DNA from 3 places in the Enterobacter sp. 3U4 genome. Region 3 is predicted to be linked to each of the others. Evidence: predicted binding sites of a transcription regulator. Region 3 holds the regulator's gene; each other region holds the start of a gene.
What was found. The regulator Fur, encoded in region 3, represses iron uptake genes when iron is present. The targets are predictions, from matches to a motif close to ATAATAATGAGAACNACTATCAA.
Positions count from the first base shown of each region.

Region 1: bfd (bacterioferritin-associated ferredoxin) is a predicted target of Fur. The motif match lies at 2,211-2,233, and genes of this name have one in related genera.
Region 2: feoA (ferrous iron transporter A) is a predicted target of Fur. The motif match lies at 1,445-1,467, and genes of this name have one in related genera.

Region 1 is NZ_CP136665.1:4,553,959-4,557,239, reverse strand. It holds gene rplC (50S ribosomal protein L3) at 1-251, opposite strand, end outside; gene rpsJ (30S ribosomal protein S10) at 284-595, opposite strand; gene RVY89_RS21625 (prepilin peptidase) at 976-1,449, shown strand; gene bfr (bacterioferritin) at 1,433-1,909, opposite strand; gene bfd (bacterioferritin-associated ferredoxin) at 1,982-2,176, opposite strand; gene tuf (elongation factor Tu) at 2,356-3,281, opposite strand, start outside.
Region 2 is NZ_CP136665.1:4,489,595-4,492,875, reverse strand. It holds gene RVY89_RS21300 (Tex family protein) at 1-1,157, shown strand, start outside; gene feoA (ferrous iron transporter A) at 1,508-1,735, shown strand; gene feoB (Fe(2+) transporter permease subunit FeoB) at 1,766-3,281, shown strand, end outside.
Region 3 is NZ_CP136665.1:2,648,731-2,652,011, reverse strand. It holds gene chiP (chitoporin ChiP) at 1-1,214, shown strand, start outside; gene chiQ (ChiQ/YbfN family lipoprotein) at 1,262-1,588, shown strand; gene fur (ferric iron uptake transcriptional regulator) at 1,729-2,175, opposite strand; gene fldA (flavodoxin FldA) at 2,467-2,997, opposite strand; gene ybfE (LexA regulated protein) at 3,153-3,281, opposite strand, start outside.

The DNA of each region.
Region 1 (3,281 bases), 1.9 Mb from region 3:
AGACGGAATTCCCACAGACCACGGCCAGCTTCTACGCCAGCTTTAGCGAAGTGACCCGCTTCTGGTTTGGTTACACGGTTAGCTTTTTTAGCACCAGTGGTCACCTGAACAGCGCGGTAGCCATCGTTAGCCAGATCTTTAACCTGGGTAACGCGGTTTGCTTCAACTTCGATTACGGTTACTGGGATTGAAACGCCATCTTCAGTGAAGATGCGGGTCATGCCCACTTTTTTACCGACTAAACCAATCATTGTATCAACCTCTCAATCGCTCGATGACCTGATTAACCCAGGCTGATCTGCACGTCTACACCGGCAGCCAGATCCAGACGCATCAGAGCATCAACGGTTTTCTCAGTTGGCTCAACGATGTCAACCAGACGCTTGTGAGTGCGGATTTCGTACTGATCACGCGCGTCTTTGTTGACGTGCGGGGAGATCAGAACGGTGAAGCGCTCTTTGCGGGTCGGCAGCGGGATCGGACCACGGACTTGCGCACCAGTGCGCTTAGCAGTCTCGACGATTTCCGCGGTTGATTGATCGATCAGACGATGATCAAACGCTTTAAGGCGGATACGGATTCTTTGGTTCTGCATGAGACCAGAGCTCCAATTATTTTATAAACGAAAATGATTACTCCTCAAACCCATTACGATTGATGGGAGAGTGTAACCGTTCTTACGTAGCTCCCCAATTGGGAGCATTGTTGAGTAACAAAATGAGCTACTCTGGTTCTGATTGAACCCGCCGTCAATTACGACAAGCCCGCGCATTATACGTAAATCTGGGCAAGACGCAAGTGCCGTTTAGAAATTAAGCGCCAGAGGCGCAGTATGCGTAAGGCAGCGCAACTTTTTACGCAATCTATCCCTTCCCAATGCTTTATCTGGAGCCCCTACGCAATTGTCGTTTTTGTAGATTGCCGGTCAGGCCGATTATCACGAGTATGCGCTCAAACACTTTTGAGGCCTTATCCATGTTAATCACCCTTCCCTTCTTGCTGGTCTATGTTTCGCTGACTGCCTTTCTTGTCCGCGCAGATATTCGCTACGGACTGCTCCCCGATAAATTTCTCTGCCCGCTGTTATGGGCGGGACTGCTCTTTCAGGTCTGTATCCAACCTGATTTTCTGCCGAGTGCGGTGGTGGGTGCGATGGCTGGATATGTCGGTTTTGCCGCTATTTACTGGGGATATCGGTTTATCTGCCGGCGTGAAGGGATGGGATATGGCGATGTAAAATACCTGTCGGCGCTTGGTGCGTGGCATGGCTGGTGCATGCTGCCTGCGCTGGCGTTACTCGCGGCGCTGATGGCGCTTCTTTGCATTCTTGTTTTTTCGTTAATCCGTCCTGATGAGGAGACAATAAAAAACCCGCTGCCTTTTGGGCCATTTCTGGCAGCAGCGGGTTTATGTGTAGGCTGGAAGACGTTGCTTATTCTTCCACTTTGATCTGTGACTGAAGATAGTTTTGCAGGCCGATTTTAGCAATGAGATCCAGCTCTGTTTCCAGCCAGTCAATATGCCCTTCTTCATCGGCCAGGATCTGGATCATCATATCGCGGCTGACGTAGTCATGTACGCTGTCAGCATAGGCAATGGCTTCACGGAGATCTTTAGCGCCTTCAAGTTCCAGCCTGAGGTCGGAACACAGCATCTCTTCGACATCTTCTCCGATACCCAGCTTGCCGAGATCCTGCAGGTTTGGAATGCCTTCAAGAAATAAAATACGCTCGATATATTTATCAGCGTGCTTCATCTCGTCTATAGATTCATGGTACTCAACGTCGTTTAAACGTTTGAGTCCCCAGTTTTTGAACATTCTCGCGTGAAGAAAATACTGGTTGATTGCGACAAGCTCATTTCCCAATAATTTATTGAGATAACTTATGATTTTAACATCACCTTTCATTATATAGTCCCTCCGCTTCCACTCATTGAAGCGTAGATCGGGCTACAGGGATGTCAAAAAAAAGATGGGCGCTTACGCGATCTCTTTGAATTCCGGGATCTGCATCAGTTCGTCCTGCATGATCTCTCGCGCAGCACGTACACATTTACCGCATTGATTTCCCACCGGAACAAATTTGCGAAGCTGCTGGAATGACTGGGGCTGAAACTGGCGAACGGCCTGACGTATTTTTTTGTCGCTTACACCATTACATAAACAAACGTACATAGAAACTCCCGTTCAAATTATGCGCAAAGTGTAAGTGAGAATGGTTATGATTACAATAGCACAATCGCCAGAATGCGGGGCGGGAGCAGGCAAAAAATGCGAAATTTTGTGACAGTGCCTGAACATCAGAAAACAAGAAAGGACGCCGAAGCGTCCTTTTTTAATTCGGGGATAATTAATTAGCCCAGAACTTTAGCAACAACGCCCGCGCCAACGGTACGGCCGCCTTCACGGATTGCGAAACGCAGACCGTCGTCCATCGCGATTGGGTGGATCAGAGTCACAACCATCTTGATGTTGTCGCCTGGCATTACCATCTCAACGCCTTCTGGCAGTTCGATGGTACCGGTCACGTCAGTTGTACGGAAGTAGAACTGTGGACGGTAGCCTTTGAAGAACGGAGTATGACGGCCGCCTTCGTCTTTGGACAGGATGTACACTTCAGATTCGAACTTGGTGTGTGGCTTGATAGAGCCTGGCTTCGCCAGTACCTGACCACGTTCGATTTCTTCACGTTTGATACCACGCAGCAGAACACCAACGTTCTCACCAGCACGGCCTTCGTCCAGCAGTTTGCGGAACATTTCAACGCCAGTACAGGTAGACTTAGCAGTCTCTTTGATACCAACGATTTCAACTTCTTCGCCAACTTTGATGATACCGCGCTCTACACGACCGGTAACAACGGTACCACGACCGGAGATGGAGAATACGTCTTCGATTGGCAGCAGGAATGGCTTGTCAATCGCACGCTCTGGTTCTGGGATGTAAGAATCCAGGAAGCCAGCCAGTTCGATGATTTTCGCTTCCCACTCTGCGTCGCCTTCCAGCGCTTTCAGAGCAGAACCACGAACGATTGGGGTATCGTCGCCTGGGAAATCGTACTGAGACAGCAGTTCACGAACTTCCATCTCTACCAGTTCCAGCAGCTCTTCGTCATCAACCATGTCGCATTTGTTCAGGAACACGATGATGAAAGGAACGCCTACCTGACGACCCAGCAGGATGTGCTCACGAGTCTGAGGCATTGGGCCGTCAGTCGCAGCAACAACCAGGATCGCGCCGTCCATCTGCGCAGCACCGGTGATCATGTTTTTAACATAGT
Region 2 (3,281 bases), 1.8 Mb from region 3:
GCGAAACCGAACGTTTCTACCTCGACGTGCAGAAGCAGTTCCCGAAAGTGACGGCGCAGAAAGTGATCGTCAGCGAAGCCGGGGCATCCGTCTATTCCGCGTCCGAGCTGGCGGCCCAGGAGTTCCCGGACCTGGACGTTTCCCTGCGCGGGGCCGTCTCTATCGCTCGCCGCCTGCAGGATCCGCTGGCGGAGCTGGTGAAGATCGACCCGAAATCCATCGGCGTGGGCCAGTATCAGCACGACGTGAGCCAGACTCAGCTGGCGCGCAAGCTGGATGCGGTGGTGGAAGACTGCGTAAACGCCGTCGGCGTTGACCTGAACACCGCCTCCGTTCCCCTGCTGACCCGCGTGGCGGGCTTAACCCGCATGATGGCGCAGAACATCGTCGCCTGGCGCGACGAGAACGGCCAGTTCCAGAACCGTCAGCAGCTGCTGAGGGTGAGCCGTCTGGGGCCAAAAGCCTTTGAGCAGTGTGCGGGCTTCCTGCGCATCAACCACGGCGATAATCCGCTGGATGCCTCCACCGTTCACCCGGAAGCGTACCCGGTTGTAGAGCGCATCCTGGCCGCCACCCAGCAGGCGCTGAAGGATCTCATGGGCGACAGCAGCGCCCTGCGCAACCTGAAAGCCGTTGATTTCACCGATGACAAATTTGGCGTTCCAACCGTCACCGACATCATCAAAGAGCTGGAAAAACCGGGCCGCGACCCGCGTCCTGAGTTCAAAACGGCGACCTTCGCTGACGGCGTGGAAACCATGAACGACCTGCTGCCAGGCATGGTGCTGGAAGGTGCGGTGACCAACGTCACCAACTTTGGCGCCTTTGTGGATATCGGCGTGCATCAGGACGGTCTGGTCCATATCTCATCCCTTGCCGACAAGTTCGTTGAAGACCCGCACACCGTGGTCAAGGCGGGCGACATCGTGAAGGTCAAAGTGCTGGAAGTGGACCTGCAGCGCAAGCGTATCGCGCTGACCATGCGTCTGGACGAGCAGCCGGGTGACGCCAACGCGCGCCGCGGCGGCAATGGCGGAGGCCGCGAACAGCAGCGTCCGGCCGCGAAAACAGCAAAACCGCGCGGACGTGATGCCCAGCCTGCAGGCAACAGCGCAATGATGGATGCGCTGGCGGCTGCAATGGGTAAAAAACGCTAAGGTTGTAAATGCCCCTCACCCTAACCCTCTCCCCAACGGGGAGAGGGGATCGCACGGTGCGGTCTTTTCTCCCTCGCCCCCACGGGGAGAGGGCCGGGTGAGGGGGATAAAATCATATCGAAATATATGAAACCGATTGCACATCCATATTTAAACCACGAATTATCACCCCGTTAACAAATACTCCGCTTTTCGTTTTCCCGCCATTTCAGCAAATATTGAGCAAGGTCAAAAAGGCCGTAAATTAATATCTCAAACAACATTCCGTCACAGTTTTAATATTGCTGATAAAAACTATTCTCATTATCATCGCATAGTAGATAATTTAACCTTTCGTGGAATCAGGCGTTATGCAATTCACTCCAGACAGTGCATGGAAGATTACCGGTTTTACCCGCGAAATTAGCCCGGCCTATCGGCAGAAGCTGCTGTCGCTGGGCATGCTGCCCGGCTCGTCATTCCAGGTCGTACGCGTGGCGCCGCTGGGCGATCCTGTTCATATCGAAACCCGACGCGTGAATCTGGTCCTGCGTAAAAAAGACCTCGCGTTAATAGAAGTCGAAGCCTTATCCCGATAACAAGCCAGCGGTTTCAGTGAGTCTAAAAAAATGAAAAAGTTAACTATTGGCTTAATTGGCAATCCTAATTCCGGCAAGACCACGCTTTTTAACCAGCTGACCGGGGCTCGCCAGCGCGTGGGCAACTGGGCGGGCGTGACGGTTGAGCGTAAAGAGGGCCAGTTCACGACGACAGACAACCAGGTGACGCTGGTTGACCTTCCCGGCACCTACTCCTTAACCACCATTTCGTCACAAACTTCGCTCGATGAGCAAATCGCCTGTCACTATATTCTTGGCGGCGACGCGGATCTGCTGATCAACGTGGTCGACGCCTCCAATCTCGAGCGTAACCTTTATCTGACGCTGCAGCTGCTGGAGCTGGGTATCCCCTGCATCGTGGCGCTCAACATGCTCGATATCGCAGAGAAACAAAAGCTGCGCATCGACGTCGATGCCCTCTCCGCGCGCCTGGGTTGCCCGGTCGTTCCGCTGGTCTCGACGCGCGCTCGCGGTATTGATGCGCTGAAGCTGGCCATTGACCGTCACGCGGGAAATCGCGACGTTGAGCTTGTGCATTACGCGCAGCCTCTCCTGCGCGAAGCCAATTTGCTGGCGCAGGAGATGGACAACAGCATGCCTGCGAAACAGCGCCTGTGGCTTGGACTGCAGATGCTGGAAGGGGATATCTACAGCCGCGCCTACGCCGGACATGCGGCCGATAAGCTGGACGCGACGGTAGCCCGTCTTAGCGACGAGCTGGACGACCCTGCGCTGCACATCGCCGACGCCCGTTATCAGGCCATCGCCTCGATTTGCGACGTTGTCAGCAACGCGCTGACGGCAGAACCCAGCCGCTTTACGGCGGCAGTGGATAAGATTGTGCTTAACCGCTTCCTCGGTTTGCCCATCTTCCTGCTGGTGATGTACGTGATGTTCCTTCTCGCCATTAACATCGGTGGCGCACTCCAGCCGATTTTTGACGCCGGTTCCGTCGCGGTCTTCGTCCACGGAATTCAGTGGGTGGGTTACACCCTGCACTTCCCGGAATGGTTAACCATCTTCCTCGCGCAGGGGATCGGCGGCGGTATCAATACCGTTCTGCCTCTGGTGCCGCAGATCGGCATGATGTATCTGTTTCTCTCGTTCCTGGAAGATTCCGGCTACATGGCCCGCGCCGCGTTCGTGATGGATCGTCTGATGCAGGCGCTGGGCCTGCCGGGTAAATCCTTCGTCCCGCTGATTGTCGGCTTCGGCTGTAACGTGCCGTCGGTGATGGGCGCACGCACCCTGGATGCGCCGCGTGAACGACTGATGACCATTATGATGGCGCCGTTTATGTCCTGCGGTGCCCGACTGGCGATCTTTGCGGTCTTTGCGGCTGCCTTCTTTGGCCAGCAGGGCGCGCTGGCGGTCTTCTCGCTGTATGTGCTGGGCATCGTGATGGCTATCCTGACCGGTCTGATGCTGAAGCACACCATCATGCGCGGTGAAGCGTCACCGTTCGTGATGGAGCTACCGGTGTACCACGTCCCCCATCTGAAAAGCCTGGCGATCCAGACCTGGC
Region 3 (3,281 bases):
ACAAAACCAACCTCTCGCACTCCACCTGGAACGCCAACCTGGACTTCCAGTCAGGCTACGCCGCGGATATGTTCGGTCTGGATATTGCTGCGTTCACCGCGATTGAAATGGCGGAAAACGGCGACAGCGGCCACCCGAACGAAATCGCCTTCTCCTCCAGTAACAAAGCATATAAAGAAGACTGGTCTGGCGATAAGAGCGGTATCAGCCTTTACAAAGCCGCAGCGAAATTTAAATACGGTCCGGTATGGGCGCGCGGCGGTTATATTCAGCCAACTGGCCAGACCCTGTTAGCACCGCACTGGAGCTTTATGCCGGGTACCTATCAGGGGGCGGAAGCGGGAGCTAACTTTGACTACGGCGATGCGGGTGCGCTGAGCTTCTCCTATATGTGGACCAACGAGTACAAAGCACCGTGGCACATTGAAATGGACAAGTTCTACCAGAACGATAAGAAAACCAAAGTCGATTACCTCCACTCTCTGGGTGCGAAATACGACTTCAAAAACGATCTGGTTCTCGAAGCGGCATTTGGCCAGGCGCAAGGTTATATCGATCAGTACTTTGCTAAGGCCAGCTATAAGTTTGATGTCGCGGGTAGCCCGCTGAGTACCAGCTACCAGTTCTACGGTACGCGCGATAAAGTCAGTAACGGTGGCGTTAACGACATCTACGACGGTACCGCCTGGCTGCAGGCGCTCACCTTTGGCTACAAGGTTGGTCAGGTTGATTTGCGTCTGGAAGGCACATGGGTGAAAGCAGAAGGGCAGCAGGGCTACTTCCTGCAGCGTATGACCCCGACCTACGCTTCCTCCAACGGTCGTCTTGATATCTGGTGGGATAACCGCTCAGACTTCAACGCAGACGGCGAGAAAGCGGTCTTCTTCGGCGCAATGTACGACCTGAAAAACTGGAACCTGCCTGGCTGGGCGGTGGGCGCTTCTTACGCTTACGCCTGGGATGCAAAACCTGCCGACATGGCAACACCGGATGCTTACTACGATCCAAACTATCGCCTGAAAGAGTCTTCCTACAGCCTGGATGCTATCTATACCCTGCAGGATGGCCGCGCGAAAGGCACGATGTTCAAACTGCATTTCACCCAGTACGACAACCACTCCGATATCCCGAGCTACGCGGGCGGTTACGGCAACATCTTCCAGGATGAACGTGACGTGAAATTCATGGTTATCGCCCCATTCACTATCTTCTGATGAACGCACCGGCGGGCTGAGTCCCGCCGGTATGGAGACTGTACATGATGAAAAAAATCGTAATCGTCGCGTTGCTGGCATCAGGGCTGGTGGCGTGCGCTCAGACACAGGCACCGAAAGAGGACACCCGTCTGAAGGAGGCGTATAGCGCCTGCATTAATACTGCGGAAGGATCGCCGGAGAAGATTGAAGCCTGTCAGAGCGTGCTGAACGTGTTGAAGAAAGAGAAAGCACACGAGCAGTTCGCGACGCAGGAGAACGTCCGCGTGATGGATTACCAGGCCTGCATTCAGGCACGTAAAACCGGTAACGATCAGGAAGTGGCGAAGCGTTGCGATAAGATCTGGAACGAGATACGCAATAACAATAAATAAGTGCTTTACGCCCGGTGGTGCTGCGCTTACCGGTCCTACAAAGGTGTCATAGCCCGTAGGCTCGGTAAGCGCAGCGCCACCGGACTTTTTACAGGCAAAAAAAAGCCAACCTTGCGGCTGGCTCAGAGTATGAATACTGATTATTTCGCGTCGTGCGCGTGGTCGTCTTCGCGGCAGTCGCCTTCAGCGCAGTGACCGTAAAGGTACAGGCTGTGGTTGGTCAGGCGGATGCCATGACGCGCGGCGATTTCACGCTGGCGTGACTCGATGGAATCATCGCTGAATTCAATGACCTTGCCGCAATCGAGGCAGATCAGGTGATCGTGGTGCTGCTGCTGAGTCAGTTCGAAAACAGATTTACCGCCTTCGAAATTATGACGGGTAACAATGCCCGCGTCATCAAACTGGTTCAGCACGCGATAGACGGTAGCCAGCCCAATCTCTTCACCCATGTCGATAAGACGTTTATAGAGGTCTTCCGCACTGACATGGTGATTGTCTGGACCCTGAAGCACTTCGAGGATTTTTAACCGAGGAAGCGTAACTTTCAGGCCAGCCTTCTTTAATGCGGTATTGTTGTCAGTCATGCGGAATCTGTCCTGTTGCTAAACGATTCACTTCTGTAGGAAGTGACAGAAAATGCACCTGGGATAATGCGTCTCATTATAGAACTGCCATGGCTAAATGAAAACTGCAAGTCTCAGGCAAAATATGCTTATAAAAATGGGGTATCACCAACAAACTTGCTCAATGAAAAACCACATTTTATCAGGGAGACATTGTACAGGTCTGGGCGAAAAAGTTAAAAGATTGTAGCAATTAATTTAATCGGTTTGACCTGGTGCACGGGCGCAACCGCCGTTGCGCCGCGATAAAAATCAGGCGTTAAGAATATCGTCCAGGTGCAGTTCTTCACGGATCTGCTTAACCCATTTCTCGACGCGCTCAGCGGTCAGTTCTGGCTGACGGTCTTCGTCGATGGCCAGACCCACGAAGTGATCGTCATCGGCCAGGCCTTTAGACGCTTCGAAGTGGTAACCGGCGGTCGGCCAGTGGCCTACGATAACCGCGCCATTCGGCTCAATGATGTCGCGGATGGTACCCAGCGCGTCACAGAAGTATTCGGCGTAGTCTTCCTGATCGCCGCAGCCAAACAGGGCAACCAGCTTACCGTTGAAGTCGACTTCTTCCAGCGTCGGGAAGAAATCATCCCAGTCGCACTGGGCTTCACCGTAGTACCAGGTTGGGATACCCAGCAGCAGAATGTCATAGCCTTCCAGATCTTCTTTGCTGCTCTTGGCGATGTCATGCACATCAGCAACGTCTTTACCGAGCTGTTTTTGAATGTTTTTTGCGATATTTTCGGTATTGCCGGTATCACTGCCAAAGAAAATGCCGATGATTGCCATGAGTAAAATAACCTCTTGAAACTTAATAGTATGGTGGCGCAATTCGGCCACGGATAAGGGCAATAATAGCAGAACTGGCAACCCTGCGGAAACTGCTATCGCGCAGGACTGCACTCTGTGCTACATGAAAAGGGTAATTAAGGGAATTTTCAGACTTATGCCTGGCCGCGCAACGTCTCAAGCTGGGCGATCAGCATCTCTTCAATGAGCTCGCTGCGGCTGATATTTCGCGCGTCAGCCAGCTCGTTCAGCGCATCGACGGCGTCGGCGTTAAGCTTCAGTTC